Regions from separate parts of the Colwellia sp. MB3u-8 genome, predicted to be linked through region 4. Evidence: predicted binding sites of a transcription regulator. Region 4 holds the regulator's gene; each other region holds the start of a gene.

Region 1 (5,197 bases), on a different contig from region 4:
GCTGACATTTCAATATCTATTTTAAACTTCTATCGTTTTCCAATTTTTTGTTCCAACTATAGGTTACAATGTACCTTGTTAATTTAGTGCCTATTGAGTAAGTCATAAAGTATGAAAATGAGTAAAATCTGCCATCGTTTGAACAATAAGTTATTGGCTGTATTAGACCAAATCAATGAAGAGGCAAAGCAAGTCGGTGGTTTTAGTCATATAAGTCACACTGTTCAGTTCGATTGCTTCCCTGCCAGTTTATTAGTGCACTGCCATTTTAGTGAAGCACAAAAGCTACGTGTTGCACATAGCAGTCATGCTGAAACCAAATTACAAAAGCAGTTGCATAAATTTCTTTTTAAAAAAGGAATCGTGTTAAAAAATCCTAAAATGAATTTAAAACTGCAAGGTCCGGCTTAGAATCAAACAGACTATATTTCACAAGTTGTGTAATAAATATTTAGCTAGATGGATAATACTCTAATACTCACTGACCAGATGTCAACAAAGCCACCAGGCTGTGTGAAAACTCTCAGAGTAAATTTTTTATGCGACGCTACGTGAATTAACAGGTGGTTTTACCTCAAACGTACTACAGAATTTAATCTACGGAGCCTTTTTACGTTGATATTATCCAATTACGCAAGTTCGAAATAGTTTTCACACAGGCTGCCACCACAGCGGTCGTTCATCATTTAGTGCTAACAAAATCAATACTTCTGCTCATATCCAATAAATAGATATTTTTGCTATCACCCCCCATAATCAGGCTGATCCACAATCAGGAAAATAAGCACACTGTATGTTGAATAAACCTAACTTCAAGAGCTAAAAAAGAGCAGTTTAACTTTATTAAAATTTTGTGGTGATAGTTGACGCTTTAATACTTGCAATCCACAGCGGGACATTTCGCTATTTTTTAATTTTCAGCTTCCACTTTGGAAGTATATTTAGCAATGGTTTTACCACTTATTGCCCATACCAAAACGCCTCCCCAAGCAATGAAAGATAAACCTGCTGGAATACAGGCCAACACTATCAGCTTAAATTGCTTCCGATTAAAAATTAATGCAAGCATCGCAGGGAGAAACCAAAGAATAAATACTCCGACTAACACAAGCGCTATAAAGGCATAGTTTTCACTTATTAATACTTTGTTTAATATATCCACCTACTTATTTCCCTTTAAATTACGTTCCGCATAATAAATCATTGCTGCACGGGCATGTTCAGCATAACCTTCCCCATAATGCTCACAAAGTTCGTTCATTTCTGACATATCCACACTGTTGGCCATTTGTATATAGCTGTCAAAACTAATGCCCGTAAAATCTTCAACCATAAGGCTCGACATATGATTGATACTTTTATAGTGTTTGTCAGTCAACTCTTGCACTTCTTTACTATCTATCGGTTGACCGATTGTCTTTGCAAAAGCTTTTGTGATTTCAAGACTCTCTTCTTGTAGTTCCTGTGCATCCTCCTCACTTAATTTAGCAAAATTTTGTACACTTTCTTGAACCTTTTCTTCCCCTACCCGAGAGCGAGTCATAGCATCCCATCGCTCTACTTTATCTTTAGGGATGTCTTGAAAAAAGATATCCAAATTTTTCTTCGCTTGTAAATTATTCATAGTCGCCTCAATACTGTTAATCATTAGAGAAATTGATTGTTGACGTTCTACTAACATCACTCTTTGTTCAGATAGGACTTGATGTAAGTCTTGACCTTTAGCGTTGAGTAAATTCTTAATGTCTTCAATACTAAAGTCCAAGGCACGGTAGATTAAAATTTGCTGTAAAATAACTAAGTGCTTTTGACCATATGTTCGATAGCCGTTATCAGGTTGACGCATTGGTACCAGCAACCCCTTATGATCATAATAATGTAAGGTTTTTACGCTAACATCAGCCAACTTGCTTAACTGACTTACACTATATATTTTGGCATCAACCATATTATTTCTACCCATTAAAGTTGTGATGTTTTGTAACTTCGTCCTACATTGCCAATGTTCAACTATGACCTAGGGTGAGAGTCAACCAGTATTTATTGTATTAAATGTAACAATCCAAACGTAAGGCAATAACACGCCCTTAAAAGTCGGAGGTAGTAATAGATTAATTGAACCGCCCAGACTACATTAATATTGAATGTCTAAAATGCTAATATTTGTATCTTAGCAAGCATGTGGTAAGTTGGATATTCCAAAGAACAAAGATCTTTTTGTGGTAATAGCTCGCTTTCAAATATGAAATCTCACCGGCAGCAATGAGCTTGAAGCGGACGTTAATAATAACGATGGTGTAACTTCCGCTTAGCGCACTTTTCAGACCAAATTTATGCCTATTTGCTCTAAACATAAGATACAAAGTACTTAGTCCGCTTAATGCCTCATAGCTGACTGTAAAAAAAACTGACACTATCAAATAATTAGTTCCGCTAGCGCACGAAGGTAACATTAGCACTAACAAATATTAGTGCCCAAAAATGAAGTCACTTGGGGGATTGGGTTTAATCGTCACTTATGCCACTTTGAAGACATAAAATTTGGAGAGTTTTCTAGTTATATAATGGTATGTTTATATAGGAAAAAAGACATTACAAAATCACATACGTCGATTAACGCCGCTTTATGAGACGCACAAAACTGTTCCTGCGTTTTTGGCATTCCCACCATCCTTGGCGATCGAAAAAGCATCTACCTAATTGGAAGATGCTTCTTGATGATTTTCAACAACATTGGGTTATATGGCTTGGCTAATATCAACCAAGGTATAACATTGTCGATAATTAATTTTGATAGCGAAAAATATTGATTAATATTTTTTCTTAAAGCGACGTAATGCTAAACCCATTAAACCTAATGTGAAGATTGCAAGGGTAGAAGGTTCGGGAACACTTGATGCCGTCCCCTTATACAACAAAAACGGTAAATTACTCATGTACTCATTTTTTGTTGTATAACTTGTCTCATTCACAAGCAACCCATATCGGCTATACCAAAACGTACCGACCCCACCCGTCTCATCGTTATTAAACAAAAAATAATCACTGCTCCCATTTGCGTTGTTTCCCAATGATCCGTCCGTGTAATAATCCTTCCCACCGCACTGATTAAAATTTCCATTTCCATTGAACACAACGTCGCAGCTTGAATTATAGCCTAACACTGAATTTGTAAAACGATAAGCAGCCGCAATGTCCGCAATATCGAAATCTTCGTATATTCCGCCAACCGAAGTTACAGTGACAAACTCATCGTAAGTTGAACCCTCCATTGTGTCTAAGCTTAGGTAGGTGTATCCGTCGCCGAAAATATAGGTTCCATCGTAGGATAGATTACCAATTAACGTAGCGTTAACTGACCCTGAGAATAATATGACAGCGGCTGCACTTGCGATAATCGTTTTTAAAAATTTAAATTTCATTTGATATTCCTGTTAATCCCTTCGTATATTATTACGCTTGGGTAATGCTAAAAGTGATACGTCATCACGAATGCCCTACGAAAAGCACAAAACACGCCAAGTTATTAATATATAATTATTTCAAGTAGATATAAAATATCAATGATATATGTCAGTTAGAAGTGTAAAGTAACCTGACACAATAAACTCATCAACCCATTTATTTTGTTACATAAAATCAACAAGTAAGGGGGTATTGGTCTTATGATAAAAATAGTTTTAAATGCTTGAATTTATAATACAACTTTAAATAATTCATCGGAAAAGTATGGTTAAACTAGGTAAAAAACCCATTTAGTAGTGTAATTGATTAAAACTTTGCGGTGCTAGTATTTGTTGATTAATTGCTTTAATCCCACTACAAATCAGTGAAATCAACCATCAAGACCATCTAGCAACTGACTTGTATCCTTTGCTAGTGCTAATACATCATCTGCTAGTGAACAGCAAAAAAGACATATAAAGTAATTAGTCCGCTTACTTTCCCATAGCAGACTGTAAAAAAAGCTGACACTATTAAATAATTAGTTCCGCTTAGCGCACTTTTCAAACCAAAATTTATGCCTATTTGCTCTAAACATAAAATATATTGTACTTAGTCCACTTACTGTCTTATAGCTGACTGTAAAAAAAGCTGACACTATCAAATGATTAGTTTCACTTTTCGCACATTCGATACATTAAGAATTGAGTTGATATTGCAGTTCGGATTATATTTTTTGCGTCAGCCAAACTTAACAAAAAAAACAATAGGTAGGCATTCCGTATAGCTTGACCTGATTTAAACGCATAAGTCTGTCAATATTTAAGAAACTTGTTACAATGCTATTTTTGATTTTAGGTAGTCTATGAATAAAAGTAATGAGCCTCTACACGGCGTGAAACTTGAACAGATTCTAACCGAACTGGAGAAGGAAGTTGGTTGGGATAAGATGGGTGAGTTACTTAATATTCGTTGTTTCACTAATAAACCACGTCTTAAATCAAGTTTGAAATTTCTGCGTACAACCCCTTGGGCACGCAGTAGAGTTGAAATTTTGTACCTAAAAACATTTTGTAGTAAGCATAAAGCAACAGGAAAAGTAATTAGGGGGATACTCGCTCAAAAAACAGCAGTATCAGGAACGTCTTCCACAAAGCCCGCTCCCTTTGTTTGGCCAACATTAAAAAATAAATAGACGTGATTTAAAGGATTCTACTATCACTGTTTACAGCGCTAACAAGCACAGCAGTAACGAGATAATCTACCCTCATTTCGTCCGCGCTACTAAAGAGGTCCTATTCAGTATGTTGTTTTGCGACAGTCCCGAAATATCCGGGATTGTCTGCCATCGCCAATAAACCTGTGGGGTCAGGTCTTTGAATTATAACCATCGACATTTCCCTTAGAGTTTAACGTTTGTGACTGAAAAATCATCATATTAGGATAAAAGTATATATCCAACCTCGCATAAAAAACAAAGCATTAGAAAATTTATCGCTACGTTATAGCTGCTACCTTCCGCTCTACGCCTTGAGTTCTTTAAAAAGCAATGCGCCACCATAAACCAAATAAACTCACATAACCCGTTGTGAAGTGAACGAGTTCACCTTGGTCAATCACCATCACTAATGGAGTAACTTGCACACCTAACGAGTTAGCTATGCGATTATTATCGTCGTTAATGACATTAAATTGATAACTTTCTATTTCCATGTATGTTTTTAGTGTCTTATTATTACCAGATTGCATGGCA
Region 2 (5,197 bases), on a different contig from region 4:
TGTCTCAATAAGAGTATGAAATTTTGAGTGCTGTATAAATGAAGTTAAAAACTGAAAATGTTGTTATTGGACTAACGGACCCTAAAAGTCCGTCAAATGTTGGTGCTGTGATGCGTGCCGCAGGTTGTTATCAAGCTAATGAAGTGCGTTACACAGGTGTACGATATGCAAAGGCTGCAAAGTTTCATACAGATACAAAAGATGCATCACGCAAAATCCCTTTGAATGCAGTTGAATCTTTAATGGGTAATTTAACGCCAGGACAACGTATCGTTTGTGTTGATTTAGTTGAAGGCGCGATAGCATTACCTGAATTTGAGCACCCAGACAATGCGCTTTATATTTTTGGCCCAGAAGATGGCACGATAGCGCAAGAGGTTATTAATAGCGCCTATGCCGTAGTATATGTACCAACAATCGGGTGCATGAACCTAGCCGCCAGTGTTAATGTTTTGCTTTACGACCGATTAGCAAAATCAAAACACATGCTTGCGGGGGATGAGTTAATTAAAAGCAGCCGAGACACCAATAACACAGTAAAAGTGCCAGTTAATTGATGCTGCAGACAGAAATAAGTTTAGTTTCTATATCGCCAACTATTGTTTAATCATCGAATAAAAGTGTTTTTTATGAGTTTTTATAAATTAAATGATTTTTTATCTAAAAGAGGTTGACTCTTGTCGGGAAACAGTTAGAATACGCCCAGCTAGAAAGTAAGACCTATATTTATGTACAAAGTTTCGAAGTTATATTAGTAAGTAGCTCGTCCTGTTTAATAATTAATAGCAACACTTCCTGCAACACCGCCTTATTTTAAGGCATCAATTACGAATAAATAGGATAATACAATGTCTAATACAACTACTGGTACAGTAAAATGGTTTAACGAGTCTAAAGGCTTTGGTTTCATCGAGCAAGAGTCTGGTCCAGACGTTTTCGCACATTTTTCTGCAATCTCTGGCGATGGTTTTAAAACTCTTGCTGAAGGCCAAAAAGTACAGTTTACTGTTACTCAAGGTCAGAAAGGTCCTCAAGCTGAGAACATCGTAGCACTTTAATTAATACTTTTTAGCTGGCTACGCTAGCTAAAATATTAATAGTGTTGAAAAAGGGGAGACATATGTCTGCCCTTTTTTGTGCCTGTAAGTAAATTTATGTCAGTAATAAAGCAATATAAACAACTTGTTGAGCATGAAACACTTAACCTCGATGTTGAACAATACAAAGCCGCCCTCGCTTTGGATAAACTTTCGCAAAAATTAACATCTGCCCAAGCTCAAACACCAGTACTTGCCGTCATAAAAAACTTATTTACCAAGAATGAACCCATTCAGGGGATCTATTTTCATGGCCGAGTTGGTCGTGGAAAAACTATGTTGATGGACTTATTTTATCAACAACTTAATTTAACACGCAAAAGACGTATTCACTTTCATCATTTTATGGAAAGTGTGCATCAGCTGTTGAATGACTTTAGTGGTAAAGATAATCCGCTGGCATTGATTGCAAAAACTTGGTCTGAAGAAGTTGATGTGCTTTGTTTTGATGAGTTCTTTGTTAATGATATTGCGGATGCCATGCTATTGGCGGGCTTACTAGAAGCTATGCTATCGCAGGGTATTATCCTAGTGGCAACGTCAAATTGCCCACCCGATCAGTTATACAAAAATGGCCTACAACGCGCTAGATTTCTACCGACTATTGATATTATTCACCAGTATTGCCAGGTTATCTCTATTGATGGACCAAAAGATCATCGAATGTTAGACACTAATATAGCCACACTTAACTATCGAGACTTTTATATTGGCACTGAAACTGAGAGTAATTTCTTAACTCAGCACTTTGCAGCACTCGCTAAAAGCAATATTCGCTATAATGACAGTATTATTATTCATGGCAGGGCCGTTAAGTTTTTAGCTTGTACTGCAGATATCATTTGGTTTGATTTTATGGCACTTTGCTCAACCCCAAGAAGCCAAAGAGATTATATTAAGTTAGCAGATAACTATGACACTGTGCTGATCAGTAATGTGCCACAATTTAATGGCGCATTAATTCCTGCTGTTTTCTCCGGTGTTGAAGACGGTTACCAACGAAGTGGTGTGCTTATGGGGCAACTTAGAGGTCTCGATGATGAAGCGCGACGTTTTATCGCACTAGTCGATGAATTCTACGACAGAGGTGTGCGCTTAATTATTGCCGCTGAGGTCGATATTGCCGAGCTTTATCAGGGCACTCAACTTAACTTTGAATTTGCCCGCTGTAGATCAAGACTGTTTGAAATGCAGCGTCTAAGTTACGCCTAGACTGATTTTTTCTGCTGAGTTTAAAGCCTGTTAAATTAACCAAAAAATTATTTTTTTCACTAAATTATAGTTCATTATCTTTTTATTAAAATAAAGACTTTCTTCTTATTAATTGATATTAAACAAGTTTTAATGTTGGCATCAGTCTTGTAAACAATAGCGTTAACAGGTGGTTTTCTCACACGACTATCGCTCTAGAAACTTAATTTTTAAAGGAAGATTAATATGAAAACATTGATTGCTACCGCTCTCATTATGGCAAGCTCAGCAAGTTATGGACACGATAATTCTTTTTCTAGTGAATCATGTAATCTTGACTTAAATGGCGGCATTAATATCAATGCTCAAGAAATTACTTTTTCAAAAGATAAAACGCCATTGTATAGCATCACTGAAAATGACACTTTGCTGATAAACGGCGAAAATATTGCTTTAACAGCTCACCAAGAGTCTTTATTACGCGATTATTCAACTCATATACGCAATCTTGTACCAGAAGTGAGAAGCATCGCCTTAGATGCTATTGATTTAGCCATTGATGGTGTTAATTTAGCCTTTAACGAATTATTAGGTGAAGGAAACCAGGCTAGCGCTGAGTTAACTAGCCAATTAACCACCATTCGTGGTGAAGTTGATGCTGAATTTACTCAACATGAAAATTTCTATATTGACGAAGAGGGCTTCTCCGGAAAAGATTTTTTTGATGAAAATTTTGAGCAAAGAATTGAATCAGCCGTAGAAAGTACGATTAAAAACGCTTTAGGCAGTTTAATGATTGCGGTTGGTCAAGAAATGCTGTTTTCAGGTGGAGATATGGACGCTTTTGAAAGCAAAATGGAGAATTTTGGCGAGCTAATAGAGCATGAAATGAAAACGCGTAGTGCAGGGCTAGAAAAACGCGGTGAAGCTTTATGTCGATCCATTATAGTAATAGATAAAATGGAAGAGCAATTGAAAGAAAGTATCGACGAAATTGCCAACTTTGATTTGATCACCGCTAGCGCAAAACACAGCATAGCGAATGCTAAACTCATGTAACCTCTAAAATTAGTCAACTTGTGGATATAAAGTGCTGCTCAATTTGAGCTGCGCTTTTTTATTGCCAATATCCTACATGCACGTTAAAGTAGCGGCCTTAATAGTCCTGATATATCCTTTATGCACGCTGTACAGCAACTTCATCAATATCGTAAAAGCCTAAGTACCACCACCTATAAATCACGAGGCCAGCGAGTTATTCGTTGTGACTTATGTCGATTAGCAAAACCATTTTGTATTTGTGACTTGTCGCCTAAGGTAAGTTCTCAGGCTGGATTTTTGTTGTTGATGTATGACACTGAGGTTTTAAAACCGAGTAATACCGGTAAGTTAATTGCTGATTTGATCCCTGACAGCTTTGCATTTCTTTGGTCAAGAACCCAAGTAAACCCAGAGATTATTACCTTGTTAAACGATCCTATGTGGCAACCCATGATCGTTTTTCCTAAAGCATATGTCGGCGAAGAACGTGAAATTTTTGATAATAAAATCACGGTTACATCCGGTAAAAGACCCTTATTTATTATGCTAGATGGCTGTTGGCGAGAAGCTAAAAAAATGTTTCGCCGCAGTCCTTATTTGCAACATCTACCGGTAGTGTCATTTACACCAAAAACACCTGAAAACTCAACAGAGTTAAGTTCTCGTTATCAAATTCGCTTGGCGGCCAATAATACTGAATTAGCGACCGCTGAAGTTGCCGCCCAGGTTTTGTCTTTAGTAGGAGAGCAAACCAATGCGGATTTACTTGACCTCTGGTTTGATGTTTTTAGTTATCAATACCAGCGTGGTGTTTGCCAAGTCAATAAAGCGAATCCCAATGCGGTCTCAGATTACACTGAATTTGCTCAGCTTAATGGCATCACTTTGGCAAAAGATGTATAACTACTTTTAAAAGCTTAACTTTAAATGCATGAAAACACTGCAGCTAAAGCAAAACTATTTTATAATAATGCACATTATAGTAACGAGGTTAATTTATGAAGATATGTGGTGTTGAGTTAAAAGGTAACGATGCAATTATTTGTATCATGTCGCGGGAAAATGGGTTGTACGACATACCAAATACGCGCGTACAAAAAATTAGTCTTGTTGACGCAGGCGATGCTGAGCAAGTACAAGAGTTTCAGTTTGCTTTTGCCAAACTGATGGAAGACTACAAAGTTGAAAAAGTGGTGATTAAAGGCCGTGGTTTAAAAGGCAAATTTGCTGGCGGACCGGTTGGTTTTAAATTAGAAGCAGCGATTCAACTTATTAAAGATTTACCGGTTGAAATACTGCCAAGTAGTTTTATCAAAAAGGCACTAACTCGTAGCCAAGTGGATATTGATTTTCGTGATACGGGTTTAAAACAGTATCAAGAAGGTGCTTTTGAAACTGTTTTTGGCTTTTTTGAAGGCAGCTTGTATTTGCAATAATACCAAGTGCAATCATGTTTAGTTAGTTGATAAGTTGAGTAAATAAAAAGGGTCGCTAACTAGCGACCCTTTTTTGTTTACTCAGTAAATGCTGTACTTATACCAATCTCACTAATTATCTGATCATTTTTACTGGTTAAAATAACCAACTACTTCGTTATTTATTTAATAATTAGCACAACTAGTTATTAAAATAAATGCCTTATATTTGGCCATTTTTCCTGCGCATAAAGTAGACCACCTCATTAATGAAATTGGTATTAGTGAAGTTACTTACTGATTAAACCACTATGTTCATGTAAAAGCTCTACGGCTGGTTCTTTACTGGTTAAACCACGACGTTCAAGTAAAGGCTCTACAGTTGGGTCTTTACCTCTGAAACGACGGTACATGATTGTTGGGTCGTCTGTTCCACCACTTTCTAGTACGTGC
Region 3 (5,197 bases), on a different contig from region 4:
CCTTCGTTTAACGTACAGAGTAACCCAATCTCAGATGCCGCCAGCTTAGTTAAACCCGCTAACCTTCGTGGTCTTTCATCAGACAGTACGTTAATACTTGTTAATGGCAAACGCCGTCATCGTGCTTCTGTTATTGCATTGTTGGGCGGTGGTATTAATGACGGTGCTCAAGGCCCTGATATTTCAGTTATCCCAAGTTCTGCTCTAAAACAAGTTGAAGTTTTACGTGACGGTGCTGCAGCACAATACGGCTCAGATGCTATCGCAGGTGTAATGAACTTCGTCTTAAAAAATGATGCAGATGGTGGTTCATTAAACGTACGTCATGGTTCATATTATGAAGGCGATGGCGATACGACTGAAGTCTCTGGTAATATTGGTATGGCATTGACTGAAGATGGTTTTGCCAACCTTAGTTTTCAATATAAAAATTCTGATGCAACAAGTCGCAGTGTACAACGTCCAGATGCAGCTGCTTTTATCAAAGAAGGTGTGCCAGGTGTGGGTGACCCTGCTCAAATTTGGGGCTCGCCTGAAGTTAATGACGACATCACTATTTTTGGTAATTTCGGTTTAGATATCGGTAACGACCGTGAAGTGTACATGTTTGGTAACTTCTCAGAACGTGATGTTCGTGGCGGTTTCTATTATCGTAACCCTCATACTCGTGGTGGTGTTTATAGTAACGGTGATACCGATGACGACGGTGTTAGTAATCTACTGATTGCCGATTTAGATGGTTTAGATACTGGCGGTGCTTGTAGTCCTGTTAATGTAACTTCAGGCAATGTATTAACCCAAGACGACTATATTAATAATGTTGCCAATAACGACAATTGTTTTGCCTTTAATGAAATGTTACCAGGCGGTTTTACACCTAACTTTGGTGGTAACATCGTTGATACATCACTAACCATGGGAACACGTGGTCAGTTTGATGACACTTTGTCTTATGACGTCAGTGGTTCTGTAGGTCGTAACGAATCAAGTTATGTTATTTATGACACGTTGAATGCGTCTTTAGGCCCTGAAACGCCACGTGATTTTAATCCAGGTAAACATATACAATTAGAAAAATTCTTCAACATTGATTTAGTTAAAGAACTTGAAGTTGGCCTAGAGATGCCACTAATTATTGCTGGTGGTTATGAATACCATCAAGAAACCTTTGAAGTTATAGCAGGTGACGAAGCATCGTTTACCGCAGGTCCATATACAGAGCAAGGCTTTGGTATTGGTTCTAATGGTTTCCCTGGTTTTAAACCAGCAGCTGCAGGTTCATTTTCTCGTCAAAACTATGCGCTTTATCTTGATGTTGAAGCACAATACACTGAAAACTTCTTAATGGGCTATGCCCTACGTTTTGAAGATTACAGTACTTTTGGTAACACCACTAACTATAAAGTAACGGCACAATACAATGTGACAGACGACTTTTCAGTACGTGGCTCGGTAAGTTCAGGCTTCCGTGCACCTACGGTTGGTCAAGCTAACTATGCTAATGTGCAAACCTCTTTAGATGGCGGTGAGTTAGTTGATTCTGCTTTACTACCAGCGTCTAACCCTATTGCTATTCAGCTAGGTGCAAAAGAATTAACGCCTGAAGAATCAGAAAGCGTTTCATTAGGTGCGGTTTGGGAAATAGAAGGTATCCATTTCACACTTGATTATTACAATATTGAAGTAACTGATCGTGTTTCTCAGTCTACTAAATATACCTTAACAGAGAATGATAAAGTTAAGTTAAAGGCGGATGGCGTACCAAACGTAGATTCAATTCAACAGGTAAGTTTCTTTACTAATGATTTTGATACTACAACTCAAGGTGTTGATTTTGTAGCTAACTATTCAACGAGTTTGTTAGATGGTGAGACCACATTTGGTTTAGCTTATAACTGGAATGAAACAACCGTTGATGATTACACTGAAATCACAGGTGAAGGTAAAGTTTCTCGTTTAGAAAATGATTTACCAAATCATCGTGCAACATTCACGTGGTCACAAAGTTGGGACAATGTCAGTATGTTTACCCGTGTAAACTACTACGGTGAATACCAAGGCGTGCACGTTGATTGGATAGGCTCTGCAGCTGAACCAGGAACAGAAATTGTTGCTGACTCAGAAGTTACTGTTGATGTTGAAGTGAGCTATCACGTAATGGAAGATTTCAAAGTGAGTGTTGGTGCTCAGAATATATTTGACGAATACCCGAATGAGCTTGATTTTGAGCAACAAACAGGCGGTCAGGCAAATAATAGCTGGGGTGGTAAGTACTATGAAACATCACCATTTGGTTTTAACGGTGGTTTCTACTACGTAAAAGCAACTTATAGCTTTTAAGTTATATACTGAATGTGCTCTTGGGTAAAGTTGACCTGCCGGTTATCTAGGCATAGCTTTACTTATAGATGAATTTTTCAGTGAGTTAAAAATCCGAAATCAAGCAATTGATTTCGGATTTTTTATGTTTAACAGCAAAGAAAATGAACAATTTGTTTTAACTTCACTGCTACTAAGCCGATAAGCACATTAATCAAACTTCATCATTAAACGCTTATTTTAGACGGCAAAATAGCCAGATACTTAAGGAAAACTGTCCTGAAAATGGTAGGAAAAAGATAAGGTTAACCAGTAAATACGGCGGTGAATAATGGCAGAATAATCAGTACTAAGTCATGGTCACTATGGCTGATAGTTAAGTCTTACTGAAAGTTATAGCGTTTATTCTGTAAATAAGTACGTTTTACAAAAATGTGGCTATTATTAAGGTGTCTTAGCGATAAGTTAAGACAAAAATATATGAACTCCCGCTAAACGTTAGAGCTGTTTTGTCTGTAAAACTTTCACTTAGCGGTATACTAGCGTTATTAAATCAAATATAGAATTAAATATAATGACTATTTATCAGTTAATTAGCTTGTTGTTGGCATGAATTCAGTCTTAAGTTGGTGGTAGTTTTTAATTTAATAAACGGAGGGATCTATTATGTTAAACTGGGCGCTTACTTTTTTAGTTGTTGCTATTGTTGCGGCAATATTTGGTTTTAGTGGTATCGCAGGAACAGCCGCAGGTATTGCAAAAACTATCTTTTTTATCTTCGTTGTGTTGTTGGTTATCTCATTAATCGCCAATGCCGTTCGTGGTAAATCACCAAAAATTTAGGGAAAAACTTATGACTTTTATAAAAAAATTATCAACTTCACTTATTATCTTTACTGCCATGTTCGGCTTAACAGCTTGTAGCGATAAAGAGGCAGAAGAAGCGGGTAAAAAAGTAGAAGAGGCAGTTAAAGATGCGGGTAAAATGACTCAAGGTGCGGGTGATAAAGTCAATGAAATGAAAGAAGATGCTGGCAAGGCTATTGACGCTGCAGGTGAAAAAATGAATGAAATGAAACAAGACGCAGGCAAAGCTATGGAAAATGCAGGCGAAAAAGTAGAAGAAATGAAGCAAGACGCTAGCAAGGTTATGGAAAACGCGGGCGAAAAAGTCAATGCCATGAAAGAAAGTGTCAGCAATAAATTTGGTGCAATGAAAAAAGATGCAGGCAACGCCATTGAAGATGCTTGTGAAAAGAAAAAAGAGGGTACAGATACTAAAGATGACGGTTGTTAGTCTATAGTATGTAAATTCTAAAAGGCCTATATAGGCCTTTTTTATGTTCTCAACAAAGTTGTAACAAGCTTGCAGACTCGGTAATAAAATTTTTATAAGGTGCAATCACTTGTCGTTGCTAGTTATTTTGATAATTCTCACTTGTGCTAAATAAAATAGTTCAAGGCTATTACCTTTAGTATCAAAGACCTTTTAGTAATAAACATGCCCTTGATGTAATTTTCCTGCCCATAACAAGATCATAAATTGCATGAAATGTTTATTACGCTAATGCGCATCATACATGTCGATATTAACAGTAAAAATCAACTGTTTTTTATCGATGAAAAATTCCTATAAATAACCGCTTCTTATTGAGTTAAGCCCACAAATCTTCAGTAAACAAAGCATTAAAAGGTTTTACTGGATTTAGTATGTTTTCCTGAACCTTTAAAATTATGATCATTTTTCTGTTTTTATTCACCAATTAAGGTGATGAAATCAGAGATTAACAATATTTAATTGAATTATTTTTAATCTTTTTTGGAATAAACATTCCATGTCATCCGTTATCTCAGTGTTATTAACATAAATATAAATAGACATTAGAGGAAGTAAACATGATTAAATTAAATAAAATTGCACAAGTATTGGTATTAAGCGGCATGAGTTGTTGGGTAAGTATTGCACAAGCTGCTGATTTTGAAATTAGCCAAAGCACCAACATAAGCCAACAAACCCAGGCATCTCAGCAAGTTGACTCATCTGATAATGCTACACAAATATCGACACAATCAGATACGTCAGCTCAGAGTGATACGCAAGTTAAGGCGAATAGCGAAGAAGAGAATGAAGAAGAGTCTGCACCCAGCGAATCAACAGCACCGCCGTCAAGTAACACAGCGAATGTTGGTACAGCGCAAGTCTTTGATAACAATAGTCAGTTAATAACTGGCTTATCAAATGACGCTGGAAAAAACATTAATGTCACTTCAGCTACAGCAGCAATCTTGGCTCAGTCACTTAGCCAAGTGACAAGCGCAGAGTTTCCAACGCTAGCTGAAATTAATAGACCTGAAAACTCTGCAACAGTGCCTGAAGCAGCTGTGCCGAGTGAAGCCATGCCAGCGCCTGAAAATGTTGCTGTGAATCCTACGCTTGATAGTGCAACGTCTTTTGTTAACACTTCACAGGTAACGCAGCAACTCTCTTTGCAAGAAATGGCTAATGTTGAAAGCATCAGCGCATTAGATACTACATCGAGCTTGAGTCAGTCACTTAGCCAAGTGACAAGCGCAGAGTTTCCAGTGCTAGCAGAAAGTGCTGCACCAGAAGAGCCTGAAGTAGTTTCTGAAGCAGCTATGCCGAGTGAATCCATGCCAGCACCTGAAAATGTTGCCTTGAATCCTACGCTTGATAGCGCAAGGTCCTTTGCTAACACTTCGCAAATAACTCAGCAACTTTCCCTACAAGAAATAGCTAATATTCAAAACATCACTGCATTAGATGCTTCAGCACAAACGTCGCAAGCGCTTGAGCAAACGATTAATGCCAATGTTGAAGAGGCAATCACCTCAAGTACGCAAAGTGTTATCAGTGAAA
Region 4 (5,197 bases):
GATTTTGACTGCCTTAATTATGTTGGCTTCAGTATTGCGGTCAATGACGCTCACCCCGCCATTTTAAAATCTTGTGACTACATCACCTATACCCGAGGGGGTTTCGGCGCCGTGCGCGAAACTTGCGATATTATTATGCAAAGCCAAAATACCTTAGCTGATGCCACGGGTGCTAGCCTATGAATCGCATATACCTTGTCAGTATAAGCTTATTTTTATTGGCCTTGACCACCTATGGCTTACTTGAATGGTATGGCGCGAAGGAAGAAACCAGCAACATTCTCGATACTGCGAATAACCCTGAATTTATTGCTGAAAACCTTAACAGTGATGTGTATAAAAATACTGGGGCATTATCTTATAATGTAGAAGCGAAACGCATGGAACATTATGCTGAATTAGGGGTCACACACTTTGAATATCCACGCTATACCTTATACCCAAGGAACAACAAACCTACTTGGCAAATCACCGCCAATGAAGGCACCTTGTATAATAACAATCGAGTAAAATTAGCAAATCGCGTACGTTTAATCGCCACTGATAAAGAAAGTTTGATACAGGAAGTGCATGGTAAAAATTTAGAAATGGACTTAAAAACTAATATTATCAGCTCAGAGCAAACTATCTTAATATTAGGTAAAGGATTTACTATGTATGGCTCAGGATTAATTGTAGACTTAAACACAACACAGATGACATTGACCGAACATGTACAGACTATTTATAAAAAAATTAAAAAGTAACTTATATTGCCTCACGGCGTTAGCATTATTAGTGCCTGTCGCAAGTGCAGAAAAATTTGACGTAGAACAAGAGATTAAAATATCTTCTTCACGCCAAGCTGCCGATCTCAAAAATAAAATATTCAGTTATATTGATAATGTCATTATTTCTCAGGGCACACTAAGGATACATGCTGAGTTAGTACAGGTTATCACCCAAGAAAACAGTGACAGCAAAATTTATATTGCCAAAGGCTCACCGGCGACCTTTGAACAAACGCTTCAAGATGGTAGCCCAATCAATTTGCAAGCCAATGAAATCCGTTATGAGCCGAGTATGAATACCGTCGTTATTTCAGGCAATGCCCTCCTTAGCCAAGAAGGTAGTAAAGTGAGTGGCAGTAAAATCACCTATAATTTTGCCACCGAGTATGTCAACGCTGAAAGCCTAGACAATGATAAAGTTGAAACCGTATTACAGCCGAAGAACAAAATTAAATTGCCTATAAAATCAAAGGATAAGCAAGAGTAAATGTCAACTTCTACATTATCAGCAACCGGCCTTGCCAAGTCCTATAAAGGCAGAAAAGTTGTTAAAAACGTCAGTATGCACGTCTCAGCTGGACAAATAGTTGGCTTATTAGGGCCAAATGGCGCAGGTAAGACTACCTCTTTTTATATGATTGTTGGCTTGGTGAAGAACGACAGTGGCTCAATTGTCTTAAATGATGAAGATATAACCTTACTGCCAATGCACGAGCGCGCGAGAAAAGGTATTGGTTATTTACCACAAGAAGCCTCTATTTTTCGTAAGTTATCGGTCAATGACAATATCATGGCCATTTTACAAACACGTAAATCACTTAGTGACGTTGACCGACAAGAAAAACTTGAACATTTATTAGAAGAGTTCAACATAGGCCATATAAAAGATAACTTAGGCATGAGTTTATCTGGCGGTGAGCGCCGACGAGTTGAAATAGCACGGGCATTAGCCGCAGATCCTAAATTTATACTACTGGATGAACCCTTTGCCGGTGTTGACCCGATTTCGGTAGGTGATATAAAAAAAATTATCCTACACTTAAAAGATCGTGGCATAGGTATTTTAATCACAGATCACAATGTGCGAGAAACACTCGATGTTTGTGAACATGCCTACATCGTTAGTCATGGTGAACTTATCGCTGAAGGTAATTCAAAGCAAATTCTTGCAAATCAGCATGTAAGAGATGTATACCTTGGCGAACAATTCACGCTATAGTGAATGAAACCAATTGAATTAATGAATTTGAATAGGGAAAATAAAACGTAAATGCGTCCTACTCTGCAACTCCGTATCGGACAACAGTTAACGATGACCCCGCAATTGCAGCAGGCGATCAAACTGTTGCAATTATCGACTTTGGATCTTCAACTAGAGATTCAAGAAGCACTTGAAAGTAACCCTTTGCTTGAAGTTGACGAAACGCACGATAACAATTCAGAAAATACCCCTGACCATTTAGAAGCAGGATATTCGGTAACTGTAGGCGAAAACTCAGCAGCAGCATCCTCTGATGGCAGCGAAGACTCCACTCCCTCGATAGACGAAATTAGCTCCTCTGAAGGTTTAGCAAAAACAGACATCCCCGAAGAACTAAATAGCGATAGCACATGGGATGATAACTTCAGTGCCGGTGTCAGTAGTGGCGGTGTTGGCCATGCCTCAGAAGATTATACTTATCAAGGTGAAACGAAAGACTCATTACAAGACCATCTAATTTGGCAGATGGAACTAACGCCCTTTAGTGACACTGACAGAACCATTGCCATTGCCATTATTGAAGCCATAGATGAAGCAGGTTATTTAACGGTTTCAGCCGAAGAGATCTTAGAGAGTGTCGGTATTGATGGTGTAGAACTTGATGAGATTGAAGTGGTGTTAAAGCGTATTAACGTATTTGACCCCGTTGGTGTAGCCGCCCGCTCAATTCCCGAGTGCTTGCGTATTCAGCTTAATCAATTTGCTAAAGATACCCCTTGGTTAGCAGAAAGCAAAATCGCCGTCAGCGAGTATATTGATTTGCTCGGTAATCGCGATTATCGTCAATTGATGCGTAAATTACGCTTGAAAGAAGAGCAATTACGCGAAGTTATTCGCCTAATACAAAGCTTAGATCCCCGTCCAGGTGATAGCGTCATCAAAAGTGAAGAACAATATGTTATCCCAGACGTGTCTGTTGAAAAGAAAAACGGCCGCTGGACAGTAGAGCTCAATCCTGACACTGCCCCTAAACTATCGGTTAATCAGCAATACGCGGCTATGTCTCGTTCAATGAAGTCATCTACTGATAATCAATTTATTCGCTCTAACTTGCAAGAAGCAAAATGGTTTATTAAAAGCTTAGAAAGCCGTAACGAAACGCTTTTAAAGGTTTCAAATTGCATTGTGCAACGTCAACAAGGATTTTTTGAACACGGACCTGAGTCGATGCGCCCTATGGTATTGAACGATATTGCCGAAGCCGTAGATATGCATGAATCAACTATTTCTCGTGTAACCACGCAAAAATATATGCACACGCCTAGAGGAATTTTTGAACTTAAGTACTTTTTTTCGAGCCACGTAAGTACTGAAAACGGCGGCGAATGTTCATCAACGGCTATTCGAGAATTAATTAAAAAGCTAGTGGCTGCCGAAGTGCCTGCAAAGCCACTCAGCGACAGTAAAATGGCAGATATTTTAGCAGAGCAAGGTATACAAGTGGCAAGGCGTACCATTGCCAAATATCGAGAGTCACTTGCTATACCGCCATCAAATCAACGTAAAAGCCTATTGTAGGCAGTTTTATTCAGCCAATAAAGAGGATTGAAGTATATGCAAATTAATCTTACTGGACACCATGTCGATGTTACTGATTCATTACGTGATTATGTCAATGGCAAGTTTGAAAAACTAGAGCGTCATTTTGATCATATCAATAATGTACATGTAGTATTAACGGTAGAAAAACAGAATCAGATTGCTGAATCAACAGTGCACTTAAGTGGCACTGAAGTTCATGCTAAGGCACAACATAGTGACATGTATGCATCGATTGATGCATTAATTGACAAGCTAGATCGCCAAATATTGAAATATAAAGGCAAAATCAACAAACATTAGCGCCATTTCGCTACAGGTCTTAGAAGTTTATGAAGTTGCAAGACATCTTAACCCCGGACTGCACTATTTGTGCAGCACCGGGTGCCAGTAAAAAACGTATATTAGAATATTTAAGTCGCTTGGCCGCCGATAAACTCGACAGCCATGATACTTTTCAGCTCTTAGAAAGCTTAGTTAAGCGCGAAAGAATGGGCTCAACCGGCATAGGTAATGGCATTGCTATACCTCATGGCCGTCTAGAAAATGCTACGCCTACTAAACCTATTGCCGTGGTTATTACCACAGAACAAGCGATTAATTTTGACGCTATTGATCATCGTCCCGTTGATATTTTTATTGCCTTATTCGTTCCTGAAGAAGAATGCCAGAGCCACTTGAGTACGCTGCAAAGTATCGCAAAAATCTTTCGTGACAAGCAATTTTGCAAGCAAGTGCGTAAATGCAAAAGTAATCAAGAACTGTTTCAGTTAATACAACAAGCGAGTTAAACACGGATGAAATTAATTATTGTAAGTGGCCGTTCAGGATCAGGGAAAAGTGTTGCACTGCGTGTTTTAGAGGATTTAGGTTATTATTGTGTTGATAATATCCCTGTCAACTTGTTACCCGCACTGACCCATACGGTTATTAATGATTATGAAAATGTTGCCGTAAGTCTCGATGTTCGTAACCTGCCTGCCGATCCTAACGACGTACCCGAAATTATTGAATACCTGCCCAATGCAGTAGAATTGAGCATACTGTATTTAGATGCTGATGATAGTGACCTTATTCGCCGGTTCAGTGAAACCCGACGTTTACATCCGCTGATCAAGCAAAATATTGCGCTAGACCAAGCGATTGCCTTGGAGAAAAAATTACTTGAGCCCATCGCTAGTCGGGCAGACTTATACATCAATACCAGTCAACTAACGCCGCACCAACTCGCTGACTTAGTGAGAGAACGAATTCTGGGTAAAACGTCTGGCTCAATGGTGGTTGTGTTTGAATCATTTGGTTTTAAACATGGTGTACCACAAGATGCAGATTATGTTTTTGATGCACGCTTTTTACCTAACCCATTTTGGGATAAAGAGCTAAAAGGCTACACAGGTTTAGACAAACCGGTACAAGACTTTCTGGCTAGCCAGCCTATTGTGACTAAATTTGTTTGGCAAATTAACAGTTTTATGATGACCTGGTTACCCCACTTAGAACGTAATAATCGCAGTTATATCACCATTGCCATTGGTTGTACGGGTGGCAAGCATCGTTCGGTCTATATTGCCGAATTACTGGCAAATAATATGCGTAAAGAGCGTAAAGATGTACAATCTCGCCACCG

What was found. Region 4 encodes sigma-54, which starts transcription at its own class of promoters, with help from an activator protein. Its sites were predicted from a motif close to GTTGGCACGNNNNTNGNNT; they were not measured.
Region 1: H4J54_RS00875 (PEP-CTERM sorting domain-containing protein) is a predicted target of sigma-54. The motif match lies at 3,505-3,523, and genes of this name have one in related genera.
Region 2: H4J54_RS09185 (DUF2884 family protein) is a predicted target of sigma-54. The motif match lies at 2,444-2,462, and genes of this name have one in related genera.
Region 3: H4J54_RS18730 (DUF1328 domain-containing protein) is a predicted target of sigma-54. The motif match lies at 2,923-2,941, and genes of this name have one in related genera.

Annotation. Positions count from the first base shown of each region.
Region 1 covers NZ_JACGVA010000030.1:156,781-161,977, forward strand. The annotation lists gene H4J54_RS00860 (hypothetical protein) at 118-411, shown strand; gene H4J54_RS19205 (superinfection immunity protein) at 911-1,162, opposite strand; gene H4J54_RS00870 (MerR family transcriptional regulator) at 1,163-1,948, opposite strand; gene H4J54_RS00875 (PEP-CTERM sorting domain-containing protein) at 2,811-3,422, opposite strand; gene H4J54_RS00880 (VF530 family DNA-binding protein) at 4,310-4,639, shown strand; gene H4J54_RS00885 (protein disulfide oxidoreductase) at 4,984-5,197, opposite strand, start outside.
Region 2 covers NZ_JACGVA010000062.1:37,252-42,448, reverse strand. The annotation lists gene H4J54_RS09200 (RNA methyltransferase) at 39-557, shown strand; gene H4J54_RS09195 (cold-shock protein) at 849-1,058, shown strand; gene zapE (cell division protein ZapE) at 1,155-2,309, shown strand; gene H4J54_RS09185 (DUF2884 family protein) at 2,535-3,347, shown strand; gene H4J54_RS09180 (tRNA-uridine aminocarboxypropyltransferase) at 3,468-4,232, shown strand; gene H4J54_RS09175 (DUF3010 family protein) at 4,328-4,765, shown strand; gene H4J54_RS09170 (M3 family metallopeptidase) at 5,035-5,197, opposite strand, start outside.
Region 3 covers NZ_JACGVA010000073.1:406,497-411,693, reverse strand. The annotation lists gene H4J54_RS18735 (TonB-dependent siderophore receptor) at 1-2,340, shown strand, start outside; gene H4J54_RS18730 (DUF1328 domain-containing protein) at 2,986-3,162, shown strand; gene H4J54_RS18725 (hypothetical protein) at 3,173-3,616, shown strand; gene H4J54_RS18720 (hypothetical protein) at 4,216-5,197, shown strand, end outside.
Region 4 covers NZ_JACGVA010000068.1:266,021-271,217, reverse strand. The annotation lists gene kdsC (3-deoxy-manno-octulosonate-8-phosphatase KdsC) at 1-183, shown strand, start outside; gene lptC (LPS export ABC transporter periplasmic protein LptC) at 180-746, shown strand; gene lptA (lipopolysaccharide transport periplasmic protein LptA) at 712-1,257, shown strand; gene lptB (LPS export ABC transporter ATP-binding protein) at 1,258-1,989, shown strand; gene H4J54_RS13630 (RNA polymerase factor sigma-54) at 2,041-3,549, shown strand; gene hpf (ribosome hibernation promoting factor) at 3,586-3,873, shown strand; gene ptsN (PTS IIA-like nitrogen regulatory protein PtsN) at 3,903-4,361, shown strand; gene rapZ (RNase adapter RapZ) at 4,368-5,197, shown strand, end outside.